DNA from 3 places in the Pseudomonas morbosilactucae genome. Region 2 is predicted to be linked to each of the others. Evidence: riboswitches for the same ligand, from Rfam matches in the RefSeq annotation. Region 2 holds a riboswitch; each other region holds the start of a gene.

Region 1 (3,267 bases), on a different contig from region 2:
CACGCCGTAACAGCCGGTGCGTTCGAAAGCGATCTGCGAGCGGTGGCTCAATTGCTGGGCGTAGCGGGCCAGCTCAGTGCTGCTGAAACAGGTCAGGGGCAGGTTCAGTTGTGCGGCCAATTCCAGCAGGCCGGGCTCCTCACGCTTCAAGTCGATGCTGGCCAGCGCCTTGACCTGCCGCAGGTCAAGGCGATGGGCTTGCAAGGCCTGGTCGAGCAGGGCGCGCAGCGTGCTTGCCGGGCAGCCTTTCTGGCAGCCCAGGCCGACCACCAGGGACGGCGCCGCGCGCAGGTCGATCATGCCGAGTATTGACCGTCACTCTTGCGTCGGAACAACCAGGCGCTGATCAGGCCCAGGGCCAGCCAGAACAGGGCATTGGTCAATTGCGAAGCGATCTTGAACTGGGCTTCCAGGGCTTGCGGTGCAAGCATCGAGTGCACTTCCGGCTGTGGCGCGCCAATCACATGGGGCACTGCCAGAATGGCCGCGCCCAGCACCTTCAGCAGCCAGTTCTGGGCGAACACCAGCAAGGCGATGCCCACGGCGGTGGACGCCGCAGTGCCGACCCACCAGATTTGCCGTTGTGCCAGATCGGCGGCGGCAGTGCCCGGCAGCTCCGGCGGCAGGCCCAGGGTCGGCGCCAGGCAGAAGGTGGCGTAGCCGGCCAGGCCCCACAGCAGGCCTTGGGAGGTGCGGTTCGGTGCACGCAGGGTGTACAGGCCGGCGAGCATCAGGGCGAAGCCCACGGCGACCACCAGGTTACCGCCGGTGGTGGACAGGACGCGTTGCCAGCCGTCTTCCGGCTCCCAGGCTTCGGCGTCGTGGCTGTGGGCGGCCATGGCGCCGTCGGCGTGCTCATGGACTTCGGCGGCAGGGGCGTTCTCGTAGGTTTCCGCCTGCAGAATCAGCGGGGCGACCCAGAAACTTTGCAGCAGGGTCAGCAGCAGGGCGGCCAGAAGCCCGCTGAAACCGGCGGTTTGGGCAATGCGCTTGATCATCGGGGCAGGTCTCAGTGGCAAGGGAACGCGGCGCTGTGACGGGTATCGTGAGCGGCGTTGTGCACCGCTTCGATGTGCGAGAAACCGGCGAAGTACACCAGGCAGGCGCCGAGGATCGACGCGCCGATGGCGGCGACCAAGCGTTGGCTCAGGGTGTGGGTGGTGCTGGCGGAATGGCTGGTGCTGCTGATGATCGACATGGCGCTTCCCTCTGGTCTGGCAGTGGGTGCAACGTGCGCAAGAAAACCCCGCGAGCAGGCCCGCAGGGTTTTAACAGCGCCCGCCCACCGCGGGTTTGTTATTTATGTGTGCAGCGGGCCGGTCTCCGGGCTCACGAGGGGTCGGGCTTGCGCCTGGCCGACAAGTGTCTCCTTCCCATGCCGTGGCACAGTGGATTTGACACTTCGCTCGCTTACCGTTGCGGGGGCAGCACCGGACTGGTCAAGGCTTTGAGTAAAGCACGTGATTCACCGGTTTCCCGTTTCACCCTGTGAAGGGCACCCGTAACAAGTTGTGTAGGAGAGCATGGGCGGGGAGTGGGCGTCAATTGGCAACCGTTCTCACTGGCACCGTGCAGCGCCCCAGGCACCCGCAATGGCCTGGGCCGGGGCTGTTGCCACTCTCGTCACATTGCGCATTGACCGGCCCCCGCGCTCTGCGTAGCCTTGCGCCTTCGAGGTTCTTCGGCATGCCGAAGCTAAGACGGGAACGCGGTCAATGCCGCGGCTGCCCCCGCAACTGTGAACGGTTCCGCTTCTGCACGGCCACTGCCCGCTGCCTCCCGGCATGCGTGCGGGAAGGCGCAGGGGCCGCCGGTCGAACGACCGGCACACCGTCAGCCAGGAGACCTGCCTCGACACAGATTCTCACTACAACCGGGCGGGGTGATCCGGTGGCGAAATCGTCCGCGCGCCAGGCGCTGCGGCCCTCGTCCCGTATGCCCGCCACCTTGCCAAAGGGCATCCGATGAAAACACTGGCCAAACTTCCCGTCACCATCGTCACCGGCTTTCTCGGCTCAGGTAAAACCACCTTGCTGCGGCACATGCTGGACAACGCCCAGGGCCGACGCATCGCGGTGATCGTCAACGAGTTCGGCGAGCTGGGCATCGACGGCGAAATCCTCAAACAGTGCTCCATCGGCTGCACCGAAGAAGAGGCTAATGGCCGTGTTTATGAACTGGCCAACGGCTGCCTGTGCTGCACCGTGCAGGAAGAGTTCTTCCCGGTGATGCGTGAGCTGGTGGCACGCCGTGGCGACCTCGACCACATCCTGATCGAAACCAGCGGCCTGGCCCTGCCCAAGCCTTTGGTGCAAGCCTTCCAGTGGCCGGAAATCCGCAGCGCCTGCACCGTCGATGCGGTGATTACCGTGGTCGACAGCCCGGCCGTGGCCGCCGGCACCTTCGCCGCGTTCCCGGACCAAGTGGACGCCCAGCGCAAGCTCGACCCCAACCTGGACCACGAATCGCCGTTGCACGAGCTGTTCGCCGACCAACTGTCCAGCGCCGACCTGGTGATCCTCAACAAGGCCGACCTGATCAGCCCTGAAGACCTGGCCAAAGTGCGCCTGGAAGTCGCTGAAGAACTGCCGCCGGCGGTGAAAGTCATCGAAGCCAGCAGTGGCCGCCTGCCCCTGGACGTGTTGCTGGGCCTGGGTGCCGGCTCCGAAGAACACATCGATAGCCGTCACAGCCACCACGATCACCACCACGACGGTGACGATCACGATGACCACGATCACGACGCCTTCGACTCCATCTCCATCGAACTGCCCCAGGCCGAAGAAAGCCTGCTGCTGGACGCCCTGACCCAACTGGTGGTCAAGCACGGCATCCTGCGGGTCAAGGGCTTTGCCGCCATCCCCAACAAGCCGATGCGTTTGCTGATTCAGGGCGTGGGCACCCGTTTTGACAAACACTTCGACCGTCAATGGGGCGCCGATGAGGCCCGTACCACACGCCTGGTGCTGATTGGCCAGGAACTGGACGCGGCCCTGCTTGAAGCGCAACTGCGCGCTGCCCTCAGCGTTTAAGCCATGCACCTGCTCAGGACCCAGCCCGGCGGATTTGTCTCGGATGACAACATTGCCGACTTAGGACAAACCCCCGCCGAGCTGGTGATCCTGTGCAGCGGCGATTCCAGCCTGGCGCTGCTGGCCGAAGCGGCCCAGCAGTTGCCGGAGGATTACCCCAGCTTTCGCCTGGCCAACCCCATGCAAGTGCAGAACCACGCCTCGGTGGACCTGTACGTCGACCAGGTGTTGCGCC
Region 2 (3,267 bases):
CGTAATAGCTGAAAGGCCAGCCGTAGAACGCCCCATCTTGCACCGAGGTGATGTAGTCCGGCACCAGGTCGCTGCCGATCTCATCGCGCTCGTTGACCGCTGTCCACAACTGCCCGCTGTCGGGCTCCCACGCCAGGCCGTTGGGATTGCGCAGGCCTGAGGCGAAGATCCGTTGCTGGCCGCTGGCGCGGTCCACTTCCCAGATGGCCGCGCGGCCCTGTTCCTGGTCCAAGCCGTTTTCGCCAACGTTGCTGTTGGAGCCCACCGTGACGTACAGCTTGCTCCCGTCTTTGCTGGCAATGACGTTTTTGGTCCAGTGGTGGTTCAACGTGCCGCCGGGCAAGTCGACGACCTTGGTCGGCGCGACGCTGATTTGGGTATCGCCCGTTCGGTAGGGAAAGCGCAGCAGTCGATCGGTGTCGGCCACATACAGGTCGTTGCCCACCAGGGTCATGCCAAATGGTGAGTTGAGCTGATCGATCAATACCGTACGGGTTTCCGCCACGCCGTCGTGATCCTGGTCGCGCAGCAGGGTGATGCGGTTGGCGCTGGGCACTGCGGCACCCGCGCGGCCCATGACCTTGCCCATGACCCAGCCGCGAATGCCCTTGCTGTCATCGGGTTTGGACGGCGCATTGGTTTCCGCCACCAGCACGTCACCGTTGGGCAGCACATAGAGCCAGCGCGGGTGGTCCAGGCCTTCGGCAAAGGCGGAGACCTGGGTGCCGGGCGCCGCGATCGGCTTGGCGCCCTGGGGCCAGCCGATCGCCGGGGCGATGTTCAATGTCGGGATCAGGGTTTTGTTCGGCTCGGGCAAGGTTGGCGTGGGGCCGGTACCGTCGCTGACCTGCAGGCGCGCTGTTTCGCCGCAGGCGGCCAGGCCTGTGGCGACAGCGATCAATAGAAAGGTGTTGGGCTTGAACATGCGGGTTTCCCTATGCGTACACGAGGGGGTGTCTAGTCATAGAGGAACAGCGCTTACCGATGGTTCAAACCGTTCAGCGGGCCTCTTTGAACAGTACGGCGATACCTGGGTGGTAGTTGCCGGCCTCGTTGCGCAGCTTGCGGTAGGCGTAAGGGAAGTACCAGGCAACGGCGCAACTGTGTTCCTTCTGCAGGTCGTCGACCATGTCCTGGAGTTCTTCCGGGGTGGCGCTGTGCTGGGCCTTTTGCGGGGCGACAAACAGGCAGCCAAGCCGCAGGTCGCTGGCGTAGCTGATGCTTTTTGCGGCGCTGGTGGCGTCCAGCAAGGCTTGGGTCAGGTTGAGGTTGTTGACCCGTGGCCAGCGCTGGGTGGCCTGGATGTAGACGCGCTCGTCCTGGCTGGCAATGTAGAGGTCGGCGCGGCTGTTGCGATCGCCGTCTTCCTGCTGTTTTTTGCTCTGGGTCTGTTCCAGGGTGACCATTTCCGCCATCCAGGCTGCGGCAGACAGCAGGCCCAGGTTGGCGTGTTCGTCGAACCAGTACGGTGTTTCGTTATCGCCGCGCACCGCGTTGTAGCGGTCAATGCAATCGAACCAGCGCTCCAGCAGGGGGCGCAGGAATTCCAGTCGTGGATTGCTGATGGTCATGCCTTGCATCGAACTCACCCTTATTGTTTGTGATTGGTCTGGGTTTTTTGCCGTTATGGCTATTTGATATCACTGCTTCCAGTGTGGCACAAGATTGGCGTCATTTTATTGATCTGTGGTGTTCTCCACGTGTCGCCGACGGCCGGCTTTAATTGACGCTCCACCCCCAACCCTCTAACCTTCGCGACTTGTTTCAGGTGCTCTGTGGCCCACGGTCGACAGAGTGAAACAGGGAAGCCGGTGAGTGCACGTTCCTCCAGTGGAACGGGCGACGATTCCGGCGCTGCCCCCGCAACGGTAAATGAGTCAAGACTGCGCCTGATGCCACTGTGTCGAGATCGATGCGGGAAGGCGCGCGGTCCGGCAGTGATGCCCCTCATGAGCCCGGAGACCGGCCTGATCCATCCAACGGCATCACGGTGGGCGATGCCAGGCTTGCGCCTTCTATACCCTTTTTTCCTGCCCCCCGTTATCCAGCCCCAACGGAGAGCTGCCCCATGACTGAATCCCCCGATCGTGACGAACGCCATGTGGCGCGGATGTTGCGCAAAAAAGCCGTGATCGACGAACGCATCGCCAACTCGCCCAACGAGTGCGGTTTGCTGCTGGTGTTGACCGGCAATGGCAAAGGCAAGAGCAGCTCGGCTTTCGGCATGCTCGCGCGTTCCATGGGCCACGGCATGCAATGCGGCGTGGTGCAGTTCATCAAAGGCCGCAACAGCACCGGCGAGGAGTTGTTCTTCCGGCGTTTTCCCGAGCAAGTGCGCTTCCATGTGATGGGCGAAGGCTTTACTTGGGAGACCCAGGATCGCCAGCGTGATATCGCTGCCGCCGAGGCCGCGTGGGCTGTGTCCCGCGAGTTGCTGCGCAACCCGGCCATCGGCCTGGTGGTGCTCGACGAATTGAACATCGCCCTCAAGCACGGTTACCTCGACCTGGATCAGGTGCTCAGCGACTTGCAGGCCCGTCCGCCCATGCAGCATGTAGTGGTAACCGGCCGTGGTGCCAAGCCGGAGATGATCGAACTGGCCGATACCGTCACCGAAATGGGCGTGGTCAAGCACGCCTTCCAGGCCGGCATCAAGGCGCAGAAAGGGGTTGAACTGTGAGCGTCCCAGCATGAGTGAAGTTCGTCATTGCCCGGCGGTGTTGATCGCCGCACCGGCCTCCGGCCAGGGCAAGACCACCGTGACCGCTGCCCTGGCGCGCTTGCACCGTAACCAAGGGCGCAAGGTGCGGGTGTTCAAGTGCGGCCCGGACTTTCTTGACCCGATGATCCTTGAGCGCGCCAGTGGCGCACCGGTTTATCAGCTGGACATGTGGATGGTCGGCGAGCAGGAGAGCCGGCGTCTGTTGTGGGACGCCGCGGGCGAGGCCGATCTGATCCTGATCGAAGGGGTCATGGGGCTGTTCGACGGTACGCCGTCCAGCGCCGATCTGGCCCGGCACTTTGGCGTGCCGGTGCTGGGGGTGATCGATGGCACGGCCATGGCCCAGACGTTCGGTGCCCTGGCGTTGGGGTTGGCCCGTTATCAGCCCGATTTGCCGTTTGCCGGAGTGCTGGCCAACCGGGTCGGCACCCTGCGTCACGCGCAGTTGCTCGAAGGCAGCTTGACCGAAGGGCTGCGTTGGTATGGCGCGTTGTCCCGGGAGATCGGGATCGAATTGCCGAGCCGGCATCTGGGCCTGGTGCAGG
Region 3 (3,267 bases), on a different contig from region 2:
GCCCATGCCATTGGTCGAGCCCAGCCCGGACTGGCCGGCGGAGCTGCGTTTTGGCGCACCGCTGCTGGCGCAGGAGGCGTCGTATTTGGCCGCGTCGGCGAGGATGCTCAACTTGTCGATCAGCTGCATGACGATTCTCGGTACTGGGTTTATATACAGTAAAGAGTTGCACTGGTCCGTTCAAGCGAGCATTGCCTCGGTCGACAAAAAAAACCGCCCAGCACCCCAAAGGGCGATGGGCGGTCAGGGGCTACAGGTACTTCAACCAGGCGATGTCCCGGCGTCGTGCCTTCAACGCCGAGAACCAGCGCACCGGCGGGTACAGCGCCACCGCCAGCAAGGCCGACACCAGCCACACGGCCCAGATGCCGTCGAAGCCGAAGTACTGGCCCTGGTTCAGGCCGAACAGCGCCACGCTCAGCAAGTACAGGACCTTGAGCACATACAGGTGCAGCAGGTAGAAGAACATCGGTGCCGACCCGAACACCGTCAGCGGCCGCATCCAGGCACTGCCCTGGCGCCGCTCGAACCACAGCAACAGCAACAGGCCGACGCTCAGGGTCAGGGTGATGAACAGCAAGGACGGCGGGTACTTGGTGATGTTGAAGAAGCCCATCAGCGTCTGCATCGCGCTGTCCGCCTGGGCCATGGGCTTCTCGCCGTAGCCGTTGACCAGGCGCAGGGCGACAAAGCCCAGCAGGCCGGCCACACCGCACAGCCACAAACGCCGTTGACGCAGGGCCGCGTCCGCCCCGCGAGCAAACCACGGGCCCAGGGCATAACCCAGGCCGATCACGCCGATCCACGGCAGCACCGGGTAGGACGTGCGCAGGCGCAAGGTGTCGGAAAACTCGATCCAACCGCGGTCATGCAACACCGCCCACGGCACATGCAGGGCCGACTCCAGGGGAAAGTGCAGGCCGTCCAGCAGGTTGTGCCCGGCAATGATCCCCACACTCAGCACCAGCAACAGCGCCCGGGGCAGCCAGACCATGGCCGACAGGGCCAGCATGCTCAGACCGATGGCCCAGATCACTTGCAGGTAGATCACCGTGGGCGGTAGCTGGAAGGTCCAGGCAAAGTTCACCAACGTGATTTCCAGCAGCACCAGGAACAGGCCGCGCTTGAACAGAAAGGCGCAGACATCCGCCTTGCCCGCGTACTTCTCACCGAACAGATACGCCGACAGCCCCGTGAGCAAGACAAACACCGGCGCACACAGGTGGGCCAGGGTCCGGCTAAAAAACAGCGACGGCTCGGTGCTGGTGACATCCATGGGGTCGATCACCTGGCGATGCAGGAAAAAGGTTTCGCGGACATGGTCAAGCAGCATGAAAACGATCACCAGCCCGCGCAATGCATCAATGGAAAGCAGGCGGCCGGCAGCGGTGCCGGAGTGAGGGACAGCAGCGTGTGTCATGGGGGTTTCGCAACGCAGAGGGTGGATTAAGACGCCCCGCCGGAGCGGCCAGGGGCAAACGGCGGTTACTCTATAACATTTCAGTGGCAATTCGTAGCGATTCTCAACGCCTTTTACTCAGCCGTGCGGCAGCGCAGCCGCCGCTGGCCAAAAACAAGCGTGGTCTGACGTCTGCCTATCCTTTACCATGCTGCCCGCCGGTTTCCGCAAGGAAATAATAGGGAATCCGTCAGCCTCCAAGCGAGCGCTGAAACGGAACTGCCCCCGCAACTGTAGGCGCCGAGCCTGCTCCCGAAGCATGCCACTGGGTCACCCCGGGAAGGCTGGAGCCAGGTGATGACGCGCCAGTCAGGAGACCTGCCGGCCAGCGTCATCAACTAACCGGCGGGGTGTCCGGGAAGGACATCCGTCGGCCGGTCTGCAACGACTCGATCCGCTGTACCCGGGCTTTTTTTCGCCCGCGGCGTGGGATGTGTTTTCCAAACCTGTGCGCTCCGCCTGTGCACGCGTTCGAATGGAGATCGCCTTTCATGTCCCTGCCCCGCCTTGCCACCCTGCTGGCCGCTGCCGGCTTCAGCTCCCTGGCCCTCGCCGCCCCGGCGACCCAGTACCCCTTGACCGTGGAAAACTGCGGCGCCCGCCTGACCTTCAACCAGGCCCCGGCCCGCGCCGTGACCATCGGCCAGTCCGGCACCGAGATGCTCTACGCCTTGGGCTTGGGTTCGAAACTGGCCGGCACCTCCCTGTGGTTCAACGACGTGCTGCCCGAGTTCAAGGCGCAGAACGACGCCGTGGAGCGCCTGGCGGACAACGATCCGAGCTTCGAGTCGGTGATCGGCAAGCGCCCCGGCCTGGTGGCGGTGCAGTTCGAATGGATGGTCGGCGCCCAAGGCGTGGTCGGCACCCGGGAGCAGTTTGAAGAACTGAAGATCCCGGTGTACCTGATGCCGTCGGACTGCGAAGGCAAGGACAACCTCAGCGGCGCCGACGGCACGCGCCTGGAAACCTTCCGCATCGACAGCCTGTACAAGAGCATCGAGCAACTGGCGCAGATCTTCGACGTGCAAGCGCGCGGCGAACAACTGGTGGGGCAGCTCAAGGCCCGCCTCGCCGCCGCCGTGGCCAAAGCGGCACCGACTCAGGGCCAGGCGCCCTCCGCGGTGTTCTGGTTCTCCAGCGCCGACCTCGATATCGACCCCTACGTGGCCGGGCGCAAGGGCATTCCCGACTTCATGCTCAACACCCTGGGCATGCGCAATGTCATCGAATCCGACGAGGAATGGCCCACTGTCGGCTGGGAAACCATCGCCAAGGCCAACCCGACCTTCCTGATCATCGCCCGCATGGACCGCCGCCGCTTTCCGGCCGATGACTACCAGAAGAAGCTGCAATTCCTCAAGAACGACCCGGTGACCCGCAATATGGAGGCGGTCAAGCACGACCGCATTCTGATCATTGACGCCCATGCCATGCAGGCCAGCCTGCGCCTGTTCGACGGCATCGACGCCCTGGCCCAGGCCAGCCAGCGCCTCCAGTCGCAACCATGAGTGCCCTCGGCGTCGCCCGGGCATGCGCGCCGCTGCTCGGGCACGGCCTGTGGGTCAGCCTGGTGTTGCTGCTGGGAGTCCTGGCAGCGGTGAGCATCGGCGAAACCCACATCGACCTGCAGGTGGTGCTGCAGGTCCTGGCCAACAAACTCTGGGACGCCGGCCACGTGCTGGACCCCATCGATGAAGGCATCGTCTGGAACTACCGCCTGGCCCGGGCCTGGTGGCCGCCGCCTGCGGCACCGGGCTGGCGCTGTCCGGGGTGGTGCTGCAAGCCCTGCTGCGCAATCCCCTGGCTGA

What was found. A riboswitch is a leader RNA that binds a small molecule or an ion and turns the genes downstream of it on or off. The one in region 2 is predicted to bind cobalamin.
Region 1: it holds a riboswitch for cobalamin, as region 2 does, so the genes downstream of both, cobW (cobalamin biosynthesis protein CobW) here and cobO (cob(I)yrinic acid a,c-diamide adenosyltransferase) in region 2, are expected to answer to the same signal.
Region 3: it holds a riboswitch for cobalamin, as region 2 does, so the genes downstream of both, M1B35_RS13320 (ABC transporter substrate-binding protein) here and cobO (cob(I)yrinic acid a,c-diamide adenosyltransferase) in region 2, are expected to answer to the same signal.

What each region holds. Positions count from the first base shown of each region.
Region 1 covers NZ_JALQCX010000043.1:12,297-15,563, forward strand. Annotated here, with positions in the region: gene M1B35_RS22450 (cobalamin biosynthesis protein) at 1-300, opposite strand, end outside; gene M1B35_RS22455 (CbtA family protein) at 297-998, opposite strand; gene M1B35_RS22460 (CbtB domain-containing protein) at 1,010-1,198, opposite strand; cobalamin riboswitch at 1,298-1,518, opposite strand; cobalamin riboswitch at 1,658-1,868, shown strand; gene cobW (cobalamin biosynthesis protein CobW) at 1,965-3,032, shown strand; gene cobN (cobaltochelatase subunit CobN) at 3,036-3,267, shown strand, end outside.
Region 2 covers NZ_JALQCX010000011.1:298,238-301,504, reverse strand. Annotated here, with positions in the region: gene M1B35_RS07990 (PQQ-dependent sugar dehydrogenase) at 1-925, opposite strand, end outside; gene M1B35_RS07985 (hypothetical protein) at 999-1,580, opposite strand; cobalamin riboswitch at 1,750-1,985, shown strand; gene cobO (cob(I)yrinic acid a,c-diamide adenosyltransferase) at 2,069-2,680, shown strand; gene M1B35_RS07975 (cobyrinic acid a,c-diamide synthase CobB) at 2,691-3,267, shown strand, end outside.
Region 3 covers NZ_JALQCX010000022.1:38,067-41,333, forward strand. Annotated here, with positions in the region: gene M1B35_RS13310 (putative DNA modification/repair radical SAM protein) at 1-129, opposite strand, end outside; gene M1B35_RS13315 (acetyltransferase domain-containing protein) at 251-1,420, opposite strand; cobalamin riboswitch at 1,602-1,799, shown strand; gene M1B35_RS13320 (ABC transporter substrate-binding protein) at 1,951-2,967, shown strand; partial or broken gene M1B35_RS13325 (FecCD family ABC transporter permease) at 2,964-3,267, shown strand, end outside.